DNA from 2 places in the Microbacterium sp. BWR-S6Y genome. Region 2 is predicted to be linked to the other one. Evidence: predicted binding sites of a transcription regulator. Region 2 holds the regulator's gene; the other holds the start of a gene.
The links. Region 2 encodes HrcA, which represses chaperone genes, less so after heat shock. Its sites were predicted from a motif close to TTNGCACTCGNNNNNNNCGAGTGCNAA; they were not measured.
Positions count from the first base shown of each region.

Region 1 (7,443 bases), on a different contig from region 2:
CACCAGGGTCGCGAGCGCTTCGCCCTCGACATCCTCGGCGATGATGAGGAGCTCCTTGCCCTCCTGGATCACCTTGTCGACGATGGGCAGAAGGTCCTTGATGTTCGAGATCTTCTGGTTCGCGATGAGGATGTAGGGGTCTTCGAAGACCGCTTCCTGACGCTCGGGGTCGGTGACGAAGTAGGGGTTGATGTAGCCCTTGTCGAAGCGCATGCCCTCGGTGAGCTCGAGCTCGGTGCCGAAGGTGTTCGACTCCTCGACGGTGACGACGCCTTCCTTGCCCACCTTGTCGATGGCCTCGGCGATGAGCTCGCCGATCGCGGGGTCGGCGGCGGAGATCGACGCGGTCGCGGCGATCTGCTCCTTGGACTCGACCTCCTTGGCGGAGGAGAGCAGCTCGTCGGTGACGGCCTTGACGGCCTTCTCGATGCCCTTCTTGAGCGAGATGGGGTCGGCGCCGGCGGCGACGTTGCGCAGGCCCTCGCGCACGAGCGCCTGGGCGAGGACGGTGGCGGTGGTGGTTCCGTCACCCGCGACGTCGTCGGTCTTCTTGGCGACCTCCTTGACCAGCTCGGCGCCGATCTTCTCGTACGGGTCGTCGAGCTCGATCTCCTTGGCGATCGAGACGCCGTCGTTCGTGATCGTGGGGGCGCCCCACTTCTTCTCGAGCACGACGTTGCGACCGCGGGGGCCCAGGGTCACCTTGACGGCGTCGGCCAGCGTGTTGAGGCCGCGCTCGAGACCGCGCCGGGCCTCTTCGTCGAAAGCGATGATCTTTGCCATAAGTGTGTCGTCCCTCCCGGACGGGTGACTTCCAGATTTTGGCACTCGACGAAAGCGAGTGCTAACTCATTCTGGCACTCGCCCCTGGGGAGTGCAAGCCACGACGTCGTCCGTGAGACGACGAACGCCGTGGCATCCGGAGAGGGATGCCACGGCGTTCGCGACAGCGGATCAGGCCAGTCGCACGGACTCCGCCTGAGGGCCCTTCTGGCCGGTCCCGACCGTGAACTCGACGGCCTGCCCCTCCTCGAGGACCCGGAAGCCCGACATCTCGATGCTCGAGTAGTGGACGAACACGTCCTGCCCATCGGACACGGTGATGAACCCGTAGCCCTTCTCGGCGTTGAACCATTTGACGGTGCCCTGCGTCATGCGAATCTCCTGTTGCTGGATGACTCGGTCATCGTAAGCACGCGGGATGCCGCCGAACGGGCCCCGTCGGCCATTGTTGACGCGCGTGCCCCCAACTTGTTACGCCGCGGAAACACGCGGCGCAGCGGGGGTCAGGGAGCGGTCGTCGAGGGGGTCGCGCCGGAGGCGCGGTCGAGGCCGATCACCACGACGAGGCGCTTGACGGCGCTCTCGTCGTCGGGGGTGTTCGGGTCGTCGGTGGGCTGCAGGAAGTCGCTCTGCGCCACCTCGGCCCCGCCGATCGCCTGGGCGAGCCCCTGCGCCGCGGCCTCGTCGCCCTCGGAGCGGTAGTAGACGGTGGTCCGGGCGAAGTCGGACGAGTCGGAGTCGCCCGTCTCGACGGTGTCGCCCGACCATCCGGCCGCCACGATCTGGTCGCGTACCGAGGCCGCCAGGCCGTCCTGACCGGTGCCGTTGAGCACGACCACGGAATAGGTCGTGTCGACGACGGCCGCGACGGTCGGCTCGGCCGAGACCGTCGGAACCGGAGCGGTGTCGGAACCGAAGGTGATGCGCCCCGAGGCGACGAGCGTGCCGAAGATCCCGACGATGATGAGCACGAGCGTCGCGATGGCCGCCCACAAGAACACGATCCATCCGCGCAGACGCGGCTTCTCCGCGCGGTGCGCGCCGACGCGGCCGGTGGAGTCCGGCAGGTCGTCGAAACGATCCCGAGGGAAGGTCGAACTGGCCATTGGACGATGCTATCGGTCGGAGTCTGCGCGTCCGATCAGCGCGCGGCCGTCCGACCGAGCCGCGACCGCAGCTGCGCGGCCGCGTCGTCGCGCCGACGGCGCAGGCGCCGCACGAGCATCGGGTCGTGCGCGAGGGCTTCGGGGGTGTCGATGAGGCGACCGAGCAGCTGGTAGTACCGGGCCGGCGTCAGGCCGAACTCGGCCCGGATCGCCTCCTCTTTCGCTCCCGCATGGCGACGCCATTCACCCTCGAAGGCGAGTAAGGCGAGATCGCGGTCGGAGAGAGGCACGCTCGTCACGCTACTGCGCGCGGCCCGTCCGTCCCGGATGCCACGCCACCCACGCGCCGAGAGGATCGACGTCGGCGAGGATCTCGCCGTCGAGGGCGAGACGGAACCCGCCCTGCTCCGGTCGCGCCGGAGTGGTCCACCCGTCGTGCAGCCCGGGGGCGTCGAGGGTGATCCAGCGGCCCGCGGCGCGCGCGGCATCCATGATCGCCTCGCGTCCCGCGCGGGGGACGTGGGCGAGCACGCCCGGCGTCGTGACGACCAGCGTCGCGTCCCGCGGGGCCTCCGCGGCGAGCGCCGGGAGCATCTCGGCGCCGTCGCCGGCGACGAGCAGCGGCGGATCCGCGGCGGCCACGTCGAGGGCCGCGACGATGCGCTCGCGCCGGCCGTGCTCCCCCGGCCAGACGAGTCCGGCGAGCCAGGCGCGGTCGTCGTCCTCGCGGGCGTCCAGCGGGTTCAGGTCGATGCCGGCGCGCCAGACGATCTCGGGCATCGCCCACGTCGGCTCTCCGGTCAGCGCACTGTGCAGCTCGACGGCTGACGGCCCGTCGAGGGGGTCGAGGGCGATCACCTCGTCGCCCCGGTGGTACCGGTACGAGTAGCGATCCGGATACAGGCACAGACCCGCGCTCGCACCGACCTCGAGCAGCGCGATCGGACCCTCGATGCGTGCGAGCGCCGGCAGCAGCGCGGCGCACCGGAGCGGCTCGTTGGTCTGCACGCTGCGCACCCGGCACTGCGCCTCGACCTCGTGGGCGTGCGCGACGACCCACCGCGCCCAGGCGTCCACGTCGTCGGTCGGAGCCCCGAGGACGCGCGTCACGGCGAAGACGAGCGGGGGTTGACGGCGCGTGTCGGGGATCCGGGCCAGCGCGGCGGCGAGGTCGGCGTCGTCGACCACACGGCGGGCCCACGCCTCGTACACGGCGGATCTCCCGGGCGCCTCGTCGCGGGCGAAGCGCCCGTATCGTGCGACGACGGCGGCGACGGCATCCTGATCCACCCCCGAATCATCGCAGTACGACCTGAGCGGCGCCGGGCACGAGACAATGGAGGAGACGAAGGAGAGAAGACATGACCTACGCCGTCGACAAGTCCGACGACCAGTGGCGCGCCGAGCTCAGCCCGGAGCAGTACGCGGTGCTCCGCCAGGCGGGTACCGAGCGCGCCTGGACCGGTGAGCTGCTCGACGAGAGCCGCGCCGGCCTCTACACCTGCGCCGCGTGCGGAGCCGAACTGTTCCAGAGCGGGACCAAGTTCGACTCGCACTGCGGATGGCCGAGCTTCTACGAGTCGGTGCGCCCCGAGGCCGTCGAGCTGCTCGACGACAACAGCCACGGGATGCAGCGCACGGAGGTGCGCTGCGCGAACTGCGGCTCGCACCTCGGGCACGTGTTCCCCGACGGCTTCGGCACCCCCACGGGCGACCGGTACTGCATGAACTCGCTGTCGCTGAACTTCACGCCCGCCGACTCCCCCGCCGACGGAGCATGAGCGCCCTCGAGGCGATGCGCGACCGCCGGTCGTGGTCGAAGGTCACCGACCTCGCCCCCACCGGACCGGAGCTGGAGGCCTTCGTCGCGGCCGCGGGACGCGTCGCCGATCACAAGAGCCTCAAGCCCTGGCGGCTCATCGAGATCCGCGGGGCCGATCGCGACATCCTCGCCCGCGCGTTGAACAAGGCGGACGGCAAGAAGGGGTACTCCTCCAAGCCGCGCCGCGCCCCGCTCATCATCGCGGTCGTCGCCGACCTCGGCTCCAAGAAGATCCCCGCGTGGGAGCAGGAGGCCGTGGCATCCGGGGTCGCCCACATGCTGAGCCTCGTGCTCGACGAGGCGGGCTTCGGGGTGTTCTGGCGCACCGATGACAACACGCGCCACAAGGTGCTGGCCAAGGCCCACGGCCTCGCGAAGCACGAGGTGCTGCTGGGCTGGCTCTACGTGGGCGGCAAGCCGACGATGTCGCGTCCGATCCGCCGCAAGACGGTGGATGCCGCGAAGCACCTGTCCCGCATGCCCGGGGGCAAGAAGCGGCGGAAGGTCGACGAGGCGCGCCTCTGACCCCCGCCCGTCCCTGTGCGATCGACGCCGTCGGCTCCGGCCGGCGGCGTCGTCGCGTTCGCGGAGCGATCGAGCGGGCGCAGCCCGGATACCCGGGTGGTCGCGTGGCATCCGCCCCGAGCGCGCTCAGCGGATCCGGCGCCTCCACGGCACGGCGGCCACGACGACCCCGGCGATCGCGACCGCCGCGGCGAGCAGGGCCACGGGGGTCGCGGGTGCGGCGGGAGCGGGCCACAGGGCGTCCAGCAGCACCGAGGTCGTGAGCAGGCCGACCACCGACCCGAGACCCAGCAGCAGCACACCCGTGCGTCGCACGACCACCGCCGACAAGAAGATGTAGGCGACTCCCACCGCTCCCCCGACGTAGAGCCACGGTTCCGTCGGCACGACGCGGGGAGCCCCCACGATGCCGACGTGCACCGACGCCGCCACGAGCAGGACCACGGTCCCGCCGATGAAGTTGACCAGGGTCGCGGTGAGCGGGCTCTCCACGCGGACGCGCAGACGGCCGTTCGTCCCCTGCTGCCACGCGACTCCCGCGCCCGCGACGGCCGGGACGATCAGCATCCAGAGGGGAACCCCGCCGAGCGCATCGCCCGACAGGCACACCACGACGCCCCCGATCGCCAGCAGCGCGCCCACCACCCGGCGCACCGTGACCGGCACGACCCCCGCGGGCCCGTAGCCGATCCGGTCGAGGACGAGACCGCCGGTGGTCTGCCCCGCCACGAAACCGACCGTGAACAGCGCCACCCCGATCGTGGCGACCGTCAGGCCCTGGCTGGCGACGGTGAACGCGCCCGCGAGCCCTCCCAGCAGCATCCACGGCGGCACGGATCGAGAGCGGATGCCGTCCACCAGCCGTCCGAACCCGCGTCGCCCCTCGGGCAGGAGCGCCGACAGGATTATGAGAATCGCGAGTCCCGAGCCGAAAGAGATCGCGGCGGCGACGAATCCGTCGCCGATCTCGGCGCCAAGGGTGCCGTTGATGCGCGCCTGCAGGGCCGTCAGGGCCCCGATCAGCACCGCTCCGCCGACGGCGACGCCGATCGTTCCGCGCTCCGACACGACTCTCCTCCCTCGAGCCCGCACCGGGGCCCCGCTCGATCGTACGGGGGCGTCCGCCCGGCGCCGGGTGCCGCGCCCCGGTGGGCCCACCCCGCGCCGCTGTCGACGGATGGGCCCGGCATACGCCAGGCTTTCCCCGTGACACAGCTCCAGCGCTCCTCCCACGACGTCTCGGCGATCCTCGCCGACCTGACGGCGGACAACGTCGACCGCACCTTCCTCGCCCACGTCGAGGTGCACCTGCCGCGCCTCCACGACCTGTTCACCCGCCTCTACGGCGAGCGCGCCGACGGCTTCGAGCGGTTGGCCTCCGTGGTCGACCTCGCCCGACGCTCCTGGGCATCCCGGCCCGCCGACCTCAAGGCGCTCGACCGTGCGCGCGAAAGCGATCCGGAGTGGTTCGAGAACGAGCGGATGCTCGGCGGCGTCTGCTACGTCGATCGGTACGCGGGCGGACTCAGCGGCATCCGCGAGTCCATCCCGTACTTCCGCGAGCTCGGTCTGACGTACCTGCACCTCATGCCGCTGTTCGAGAGCCCCGAGGGCAACAGCGACGGCGGCTACGCGGTCTCGAGCTACCGGCGGGTCGATCCGAAGCTCGGCACCATGGCGGAGCTCGCCGAGCTCGCCGCCGAGCTGCGCCGCGCGGGGATCTCGCTGGTGGTGGACTTCATCTTCAACCACACCAGCAACGAGCACCGCTGGGCGCAGAAGGCGATCGCCGGCGAGGCGGGGTACGAGGACTTCTACCTCATCTTCCCCGACCGCGAGATGCCCGACGCGTACGAGCGGACCACGCGCGAGATCTTCCCCGACGACCACCCCGGGTCGTTCGTGCAGCTCGACGACGGTCGCTGGATCTGGGCGACGTTCTACCACTTCCAGTGGGATCTGAACTACGCCAACCCCGCCGTCTTCGAGGCGATGGCCGGAGAGATGCTGTTCCTCGCGAACCAGGGCGTGGAGATCCTGCGGATGGATGCCGTGGCCTTCATCTGGAAGCGGCTCGGCACGACGTGCGAGTCGCTGCCGGAGGCGCACCTGCTGCTGCAGGCGTTCAACGCGGTGCTGCGCATGGCCGCCCCGGGACTGCTGTTCAAGTCGGAGGCGATCGTGCACCCCGACGAGGTGGTGTCGTACATCTCGCCCGAGGAGTGCCAGATCTCCTACAACCCCCTGCAGATGGCGCTCACCTGGGAGGCCCTCGCGACCCGCGACGGTCGCCTGCTGCAGCAGGCCCTCGAGCGCCGTCACGCCCTCCCGGAAGGCACCGCGTGGGTCAACTACGTGCGCAGCCACGACGACATCGGCTGGACCTTCGCCGACGAGGATGCCGCCGAGCTCGGCATCGACGGATACCCGCACCGGCGCTTCCTCAACGACTTCTACGTGGGCCGCGCCCCCGGCACGTTCGCGCGCGGCGTGCCGTTCCAGGAGAACCCGCGCACGGGCGACGCGCGCGTCACCGGCACCACGGCATCCCTCGCCGGGATCGAGGCCGGCGACGCCGGCGGGGAGGACCGGGTCATCCTCGCCCACGCGCTCGCCCTGTCGACCGGCGGCATCCCCCTGCTGTACCTCGGAGACGAGGTGGCCCAGCTCAACGACTACGGCTACTCCGGCCGTCCGGAGGAGGCGGGCGACAGCCGGTGGGTGCACCGGCCCTTCCGCCCCGCTCAGGCGTACGCCGAGCGCACGGATGCGACCACCCCCGCCGGTCGCGTGTTCTCGCGCCTGACGCGGCTGCTCGCCGTCCGCCGGTCGACGCCCGAGTTCGCGGGCAACGAGCTGATCGCCTTCGACGCCCGCGTGCCGTCGGTCGTCGCGTTCCTCCGCCCCGGCGACGACGGGTTCAGCGTGCTCGTGATCGCCAACGTCGCGGACTCCGCGGTCGAGATCGACCCCCTGACGCTGTCGGGTCTGGCTCCCGAGGCCCTCGACCTCGTCACGTCGGCACCGATCTGGCTCGGAGCAGGTCTCACCCTCGGCGCCCACGGCTCGCGGTGGCTCCGCGTGCGCCCGCGCTGACGGGGAGCCGCACCGTGACCTCCGCCGCCGGATCACCGCGCCACCAGGTCCGTCACGTCATCGCGCTCGTCGCGGGACTGGCGGCTCTGGCGGCGGTCGTCTGGGCGCCCG
Region 1 is NZ_JBFECV010000001.1:209,437-216,879, forward strand. Features, by position in the region: gene groL (chaperonin GroEL) at 1-783, opposite strand, end outside; gene AB1K56_RS00920 (cold-shock protein) at 955-1,155, opposite strand; gene AB1K56_RS00925 (LytR C-terminal domain-containing protein) at 1,287-1,889, opposite strand; gene AB1K56_RS00930 (DUF3263 domain-containing protein) at 1,925-2,179, opposite strand; gene AB1K56_RS00935 (DUF2332 family protein) at 2,190-3,179, opposite strand; gene msrB (peptide-methionine (R)-S-oxide reductase MsrB) at 3,251-3,670, shown strand; gene AB1K56_RS00945 (nitroreductase family protein) at 3,667-4,236, shown strand; gene AB1K56_RS00950 (DMT family transporter) at 4,363-5,304, opposite strand; gene AB1K56_RS00955 (amylosucrase) at 5,443-7,332, shown strand; gene AB1K56_RS00960 (hypothetical protein) at 7,347-7,443, shown strand, end outside.
Region 1: a site for HrcA is predicted at 822-848, ahead of groL (chaperonin GroEL). Genes of this name have one in related genera too.

Region 2 (7,443 bases):
TCGACTACGAACCGGCCGGCTCGCAGACCGCCGACCTCGTCAAGGTCGACATCCTGCTGCAGGGCGACAAGGTCGACGCGTTCAGCTCGATCGTGCACCGCGAGAAGGCCTACAGCTACGGCACGATGATGGCCGAGCGTCTGCGCAAGCTCATCCCGCGCCAGCAGTTCGAGGTGCCCATCCAGGCCGCGATCGGCGCCCGCATCATCGCGCGAGAGACGATCCGCGCGATCCGCAAGGACGTGCTCGCCAAGTGCTACGGCGGTGACATCACCCGAAAGCGCAAGCTCCTCGAGAAGCAGAAGGAGGGCAAGAAGCGCATGAAGATGGTCGGTCGCGTCGAGGTCCCCCAAGAGGCGTTCATCGCCGCGCTCTCCGGCGACGTCGAGGCCAAGAAGTAATACGCACGCAACCGAGAGGGGTGAATCATGCGCAGGCAGAACTTCACCGATGACACGGTCGATTACGCCGCGGTCGGCGCCACCCAGGCGCCCGACCTCATGCAGTACCCGCCGGAGCACTCCGTGCCCGCCGAAGACGCGTGGCGCATCGGCAGCGGCGAAGAGCGCTTCGCCGCGGCGGGCGAGCTGCTGCTGTCGTGGGCTCCGCTGCGCTCCGAGGAGCTGAGCATCACCGACGTGCGCCCCGCCTCGAACACCGGCTACGCGGGCGTCGGCTTCGACGCCGAGGGCGCCCCGGTCGCACCGAGCCGTCTCGAGGCCGAGCAGCGCTTCGCGGCCGACGGCACGCCCTTCGTCAGCCCCGGCACCGGCGTGCGCCTGCACGGCAAGGTCGACGGGCACCGCGCCGACGCCGAGCTGCGCGTCATCTCGGTGTTCGAAGAACCCCGCCGCGTGGGCTTCATCCTCGGCACCGTCGGGCACTCCATCGTGAGCGGTGAGGAGCTCTTCTCCCTCGAGTGGCGCGAGAACGACGAGGTCTGGTTCGTCGTGCGCGCCTTCGACCGGCCCACGGCCCCGTCCTACCGCCTCTTCACGAGCCGCGTCCGCCGCCGGCGCAAGGCGCTCTTCGCCCGCTACCTCCGCGCGATCTCGCCGCTGTACTCGTCCTGATGGGCGGGCCCCTCCCGCTCGGCGACCCCGCCCCGGTCGACGGACGACTCCCCGACGACCTCGTCGTCGACCCCGCCGCCGATTTCGGCGTCTACCTGCACGTGCCGTTCTGCCGCGTGCGCTGCGGCTACTGCGACTTCAACACCTACACCGCGAGCGAGTTGCGCGGAGCGCGGCAAGACGACTTCGCCGACACCCTGGCCGCGGAGGTGCGCCTCGCGGGTGGGGTGATGGATGCCGCGGGCGGTCGGCGGGCGGCATCCACCGTGTTCTTCGGGGGAGGAACGCCGACGCTGCTGCCGCCGGGAGACCTCGCCCGGATGCTGCGCGCGGTGCACGACGAGTTCGGAATCGCCGAGGGCGCCGAGGTCACCGTCGAAGCCAACCCCGACACGGTCGATGACACGGTCGCCGAGACGCTCGCCGCGGCCGGGGTGACCCGCCTGTCGATCGGCATGCAGTCGGCCCGGCCGCACGTGCTCGCCGCGCTCGATCGCACGCACGATCCGCTGAACGTCGCGACCGCGGTCACCGCCGCGCGCCGTGCCGGTCTCGATGTCTCGGTCGATCTCATCTACGGCGCGCCGGGGGAGTCGCTCGATGACTGGCGCGCTTCGCTCGAGGCCGCCGTCGCGCTCGAGCCCGATCACGTGTCGGCGTACGCGCTGATCGTCGAGGACGGCACGAAACTCGCGCGCCAGATCCGCTCCGGCGCCGTCGCGATGCCGGACGACGATCTGCAGGCCGACATGTACGAGCTCGCCGACGATCTGCTCGCCGCTGCGGGCTACGACTGGTACGAGGTGTCGAACTTCTCGCGCGGGGCGGACCACCGCTCGCGTCACAACCTCGCGTACTGGCGCGGCACCGACTGGTGGGGCTTCGGTCCGGGAGCGCACAGTCACGTCGCGGGGCTCCGGTGGTGGAACGTCAAGCACCCCGCCGCGTACGCCCAGCGCCTGGCCGCCGCGGAATCCCCGGCCGCCGCGCGGGAGCGCCCCGACGAGACCGCGCGCCGCCTCGAGTCGGTGCTCCTGCGCAGCCGCATCCGCGAGGGGATCGCGGTGTCGGAGGTCGTCGGCGACGGCCGGAAGGCCGTGGCATCCCTCATCGCCGACGGTCTCATCGAGGGGGCGGATGCCATCCGCGGCCGCATCGTGCTGACGCGCCGCGGGCGGCTGCTGGCGGATGCCGTGGTCCGGGCGCTCACGGTCTGACCCTCGCGGCGTCGATGCCCCGTCGGATCCTCGCCGTTGCGGTGCGAGGCGCCGGCCGCAGGTGTCGCTCCTGCGCGCATCCCGCTCCCTCGCGCATCCCGGCATCCGGCTGCGCCGCATCCCTCGATGAACGCCGATCCTGTCGACACTCGGCGCGACGCCGCGTGTCTCGACGGGATCGGCGTTCATCGCGAGGGCGGACGGGCCGCGCGCGGAGCGCTCCGCGAGCCGCTCGACGCAGGGTGGCGGTGATCGTCGTAGAATTGGCACTCAGTCGAGTCGAGTGCCAGACGGGAGGAGAGCGCATGGTGTCGGAACGCGGTCTCCAGGTGCTCCGCGCGATCGTGCAGGACTACGTCGACACGCGCGAGCCCGTCGGCAGCAAGGCGATCGTCGAGCGGCACGCGTTCGGCGTGTCGGCGGCGACCATCCGCAACGACATGGCGCTGCTCGAAGACGAAGACCTCATCGTCGCTCCGCACACATCGTCCGGGCGCGTGCCGACCGACAAGGGCTACCGCGTCTTCGTCGACCACCTCGCCGAACTGCGCCCCCTGTCGACCGCGCAGCGCAGCGCGATCACGTCGTTCCTCGACGAGGCCGGCGACCTCGACGACCTCCTCGCGCGCACCGTGCGGGCCCTCACGCAGTTGACCGGTCAGGTCGCGATCGTGCAGTACCCCTCGTTCGCGCGCGCCAACGTCACGCACGTCGAGCTCGTCGCCCTCGGCGGACCGCGCGTGCTCGTCATCCTCGTCACCGACACCGGTCGCGTGTCGCAGCGCATCGCGCTCGTGCCCGCGGAGCCGGGGGACAGCGACATCGCCCTGCTGCGCTCGCGCGTCGGAGCGGTGCTCGTCGGCCGCAGCGTGGCCGACAGCTCCCAGCGCGTCGCCGACGCCCTCGCCGACGGCCCGCGCCCGGGCGTGATCCTCGACGCGATCGCCGACGCCGTCCTGCGCGTCGTCGGCGAAGAGCTCGAGGAGTTCCGTCAGGACCGACTCGTCATGGCCGGGGCCGCGACCCTCGCCAAGCGCGAACAGGACTTCCGCGGCAGCATCTACCCCCTCCTCGAGGCGATCGAGGAGCAGGTCACCCTGCTGCGTCTCATGAGCGAGATGGTCGCCGACGAGAAGGGGCTGTCCGCGAGCATCGGCCGCGAGAACGAGCCGTTCGGTCTCGTCGAGGCCTCGGTGCTCGCGAGCCGGTACGACGGTTCGACCGGTGGCGCGCGGGTGGGGCTGCTCGGCCCGACGCGCATGGACTACTCCTCCAACCTCGCGGCGGTCCGCGCCGTCGCGCACTACCTGACCCGGATGCTCGAAGACGACGACAGCGCGCGCTGACGGCATCCCCGAAGAGAACGACCCCGCGGGAGCGGGCAGGAAGGCGATTGTGGCTGACCACTACGAGGTCCTGGGCGTCGAACGAGACGCCAGCCCCGAAGACATCAAGAAGGCCTACCGGCGTCTCGCGCGCCAGCTGCACCCCGATGTGAACCCCGGTGAGGACGCGTCCGAGAAGTTCAAGCTCGTGACGCACGCCTACGACGTGCTGAGCGACCCCGAGCAGCGTCGCCGTTACGACATGGGCGGCGACCAGAGCCCGTTCGGCGGCGGGGGAGCGGCCGGTTTCGGCGGCTTCAGCGACATCTTCGAGACGTTCTTCGGCGGAGCCCAGGGCGGCGGCGGACGCGGTCCGCGACCGCGTTCCCGCCGGGAGCGCGGCCAGGACGCCCTCGTGCGCGTCACTCTGCAGCTCGGCGACGTCGTGTTCGGCACGCACCGCGACCTCGAGGTCGACACCGCCGTGCTGTGCGAGACGTGCCAGGGCGCGTGCACCCAGCCGGGGACGAGCGAGGTCACCTGCGACATCTGCCACGGCTCCGGCCACGTGCAGCGCACCGTCCGCAGCCTGCTCGGCAACGTCGTCACCAGCCAGCCCTGCACCGTGTGCCACGGGCACGGCACGACCATCCCCTACCCCTGCGGCACCTGCCAGGGTCAAGGACGCGTCCGCGCGCGCCGCACCGTCTCGGTCGACATCCCCGCCGGCGTCGAGTCGGGGCTGCGCCTGCAGCTGCCCGGTTCGGGCGAGGTCGGACCCGCGGGCGGCCCCAACGGCGACCTCTACCTCGAGATCACTGTCGAGTCCCACGACGCGTTCAGCCGGGAGGGCGACGACCTCGTCGCCACCCTCGAGGTGTCGATGCCGGATGCCATCCTCGGCGCCACGACCACGATCGAGTCCCTCGACGGCAGCGTCGACCTCGAGGTGCGCCCGGGCGTGCAGTCCGGAGACGTGCTCACGATCAAGGGCCGCGGGATCACCCCGCTGCGCGGCAGCCAGCGGGGCGACCTCAAGGTGGGAGTGCACGTGGTCACCCCCACCCGCCTCGACCACAAGGAGCGCGCCCTCATCGAGGAGTTCGCCAAGCGCACCAAGGCACCCAAGCCGCGCCTGGCGGAGCACCAGCAGGGCATGTTCAGCAAGTTCCGCGACCGCTTCCGGCACTGAGCATGGCACTGCACTTCGTCGTCGACGAGGCGGGTTTCGCCCGTCCCGGTGACACGATCGCCCTCACCGGCGCCGAGGCGCATCACGCCGCGGCCGTGCGGCGCGTGCGCGTCGACGAGGCCGTCACGCTCGGCGACGGCCGCGGCGCCTGGCTCTCGGGCGTCGTGACCGCCGTCGCGCCCAAGCAGGTCGACGTGCGGGTCACGGGTCGCGAGCAGGTCGACGCCCCCGTCCCCCGGTTCGTTCTGGTGCAGGCCCTCGCGAAGGGCGATCGCGACGAGCTGGCCGTGCAGGCCGCGACCGAGCTCGGCGTCGACGCGATCGTGCCGTGGCAGGCCTCGCGCAGCGTCTCGCGATGGGATGCCAAGGCCGAGAAGGGTCTCGCGCGCTGGCGCACGATCGTGCGCGAGGCCGCGAAACAGGCGCATCGCGCGTGGATCCCCGACGTGGAGGGCGTGGCGCGCACGGCCGATCTCGTCGCCCGCGCCGGCAGCGCTCTCGTGCTGGTGCTGGAGCCCTCGGCATCCGTCCGTCTCACCGAGGTGGCCGCGGAGGCCTCTGACACACGCGATGTCGTGCTCGTGGTGGGCCCGGAGGGCGGGATCGCTCCCGAAGAGCTGTCCGCCCTCGAGGACGCCGGCGCGCGACTCGTGCGCCTCGGCGACACCGTGCTGCGCACCTCCACCGCGGGAGCCGCGGCGATCTCGGTGCTGTCCGCCGCGCACGGGCGGTGGTGAGCGGCCCGCTTCCTCGGGGTGACCTTCGCCGTTCGCGCGGGAGATGTCGGTCCCGAACGGCGCAACCCGCCCCGAAGTGCTCGTCGACGCACCGGCGGCCCCGCCGACTCGGCCTGCGTGTCGGAGGCCCTCACTAGACTGGATGCCATGAGCGAACCGTCGATCTTCACGCGCATCCTGCAGGGCGAGATCCCCGCCGAGATCGTGGCCGAGACCGAGAACGTCTTCGCGATCCGCGACATCGCCCCGCAGGCGCCGGTGCACCTGCTCGTCATCCCCAAGACGGCGCGGTACCGCGACGTCGTCGCTCTCGCGGCCGGCGACCCCGCTCTCCTCGCCGAGGTGGTCGACCTCGCCCATCGCGTCGCGGCCGAGCACGCCGACGGCGACTTCCGCCTCGTCTTCAACACCGGCGAGGGCGCCGGTCAGACCGTCTTCCATGTGCACGCCCACGTCCTCGCGGGCGGCCTGAACGAAAAGAGCCTGGGTGGCTGATTCCCCCGAAGAGACCGTTTCCGAGCAGATCGCTGTCGACGGCGTCGCCATGGTGCAGCTGCTCGGACCGCAGGACCGCCTCCTGCGCGTCGTCGAGAAGGAGCATCCCGACGTCGACGTGCACGTCCGCGGCAACGAGATCACGCTGACGGGAACGGCCTCGGCCGTGCGCGCCGCGCGTGATCTCGTCGACGAACTGCTCGCCATGACGCGTTCCGGACAGGGCCTCGATCCCTCCGACGTGTCCAGCTCCAACCGCATGCTGCGCAGCGACGGCGGACCCCGTCCGTCCGAGGTGATGGGCGAGGCGATCCTGTCGTCGCGCGGCAAGGTCATCCGCCCCAAGACCGCCGGTCAGAAGGAGTACGTCGACGCGATCGACGAGAACACGATCGTGTTCGGCATCGGCCCCGCCGGAACCGGCAAGACCTACCTCGCCATGGCGAAGGCCGTGCAGGCGCTGCAGCGCAAAGAGGTCAACCGCATCATCCTGACGCGGCCCGCCGTCGAGGCGGGGGAGCGGCTCGGCTTCCTTCCCGGCACGCTCACCGACAAGATCGACCCGTACCTGCGCCCCCTGTACGACGCGCTCAACGAGATGATGGACCCCGACATCGTCCCCAAGCTCATGGCGACGGGCACGATCGAGGTCGCGCCTCTGGCGTACATGCGCGGTCGCACGCTGAACGACTCGTTCGTCGTGCTCGACGAGGCGCAGAACACCACGCCCGAGCAGATGAAGATGTTCCTCACGCGCCTCGGTTTCGGCACGCGCATGGTCGTGACCGGCGACATCACCCAGGTCGACCTCCCTCAGGGTGCCTCGGGCCTGCGGCTGGTGACGCGGGTGCTGAGCGACATCGACGACATCCACTTCTCCCGCCTGACCAGCGACGACGTCGTGCGGCACTCGCTCGTCGGCCGCATCGTCGACGCGTACAGCGAGTACGACGAGAAACGCCTGGCCGCGCGTCGCGAACGCGACGAAGCCTCCGAATTCGCCACCCGTGCGGAGCGACGCGGCCCCGGTGCCGCCGGACCCCGCGATCACCTCCCGATACGGAACCGCTCATGACCATCGAGATCAACAACGAGTCCGGCCACGAGGTCGACGAACAGGTGCTGCTGCGCCTGATGGAGTACAACCTGGCCGAGCTGCACGTCAGCGCCGACGCCGACGTGGCGATCGTGCTCGTCGACGAGGGGGCGATGGAGTCGCTGCACGTGCAGTGGATGGACGAGCCCGGCCCGACCGACGTGCTCAGCTTCCCGATGGACGAGCTGCGTCCCGGATCCGAAGACGCCCCCACCCCCGCGGGTCTGCTCGGCGACATCGTGCTGTGCCCCGCCGTGGCCGAGACCCAGGCGGTCGCGGCGAAGCACTCCACGCAGGACGAGCTGATC
Region 2 is NZ_JBFECV010000003.1:125,899-133,341, forward strand. Features, by position in the region: gene lepA (translation elongation factor 4) at 1-401, shown strand, start outside; gene AB1K56_RS07620 (DUF1990 family protein) at 429-1,073, shown strand; gene hemW (radical SAM family heme chaperone HemW) at 1,073-2,290, shown strand; gene hrcA (heat-inducible transcriptional repressor HrcA) at 2,596-3,636, shown strand; gene dnaJ (molecular chaperone DnaJ) at 3,686-4,807, shown strand; gene AB1K56_RS07640 (16S rRNA (uracil(1498)-N(3))-methyltransferase) at 4,810-5,544, shown strand; gene AB1K56_RS07645 (HIT domain-containing protein) at 5,692-6,039, shown strand; gene AB1K56_RS07650 (PhoH family protein) at 6,089-7,114, shown strand; gene ybeY (rRNA maturation RNase YbeY) at 7,111-7,443, shown strand, end outside.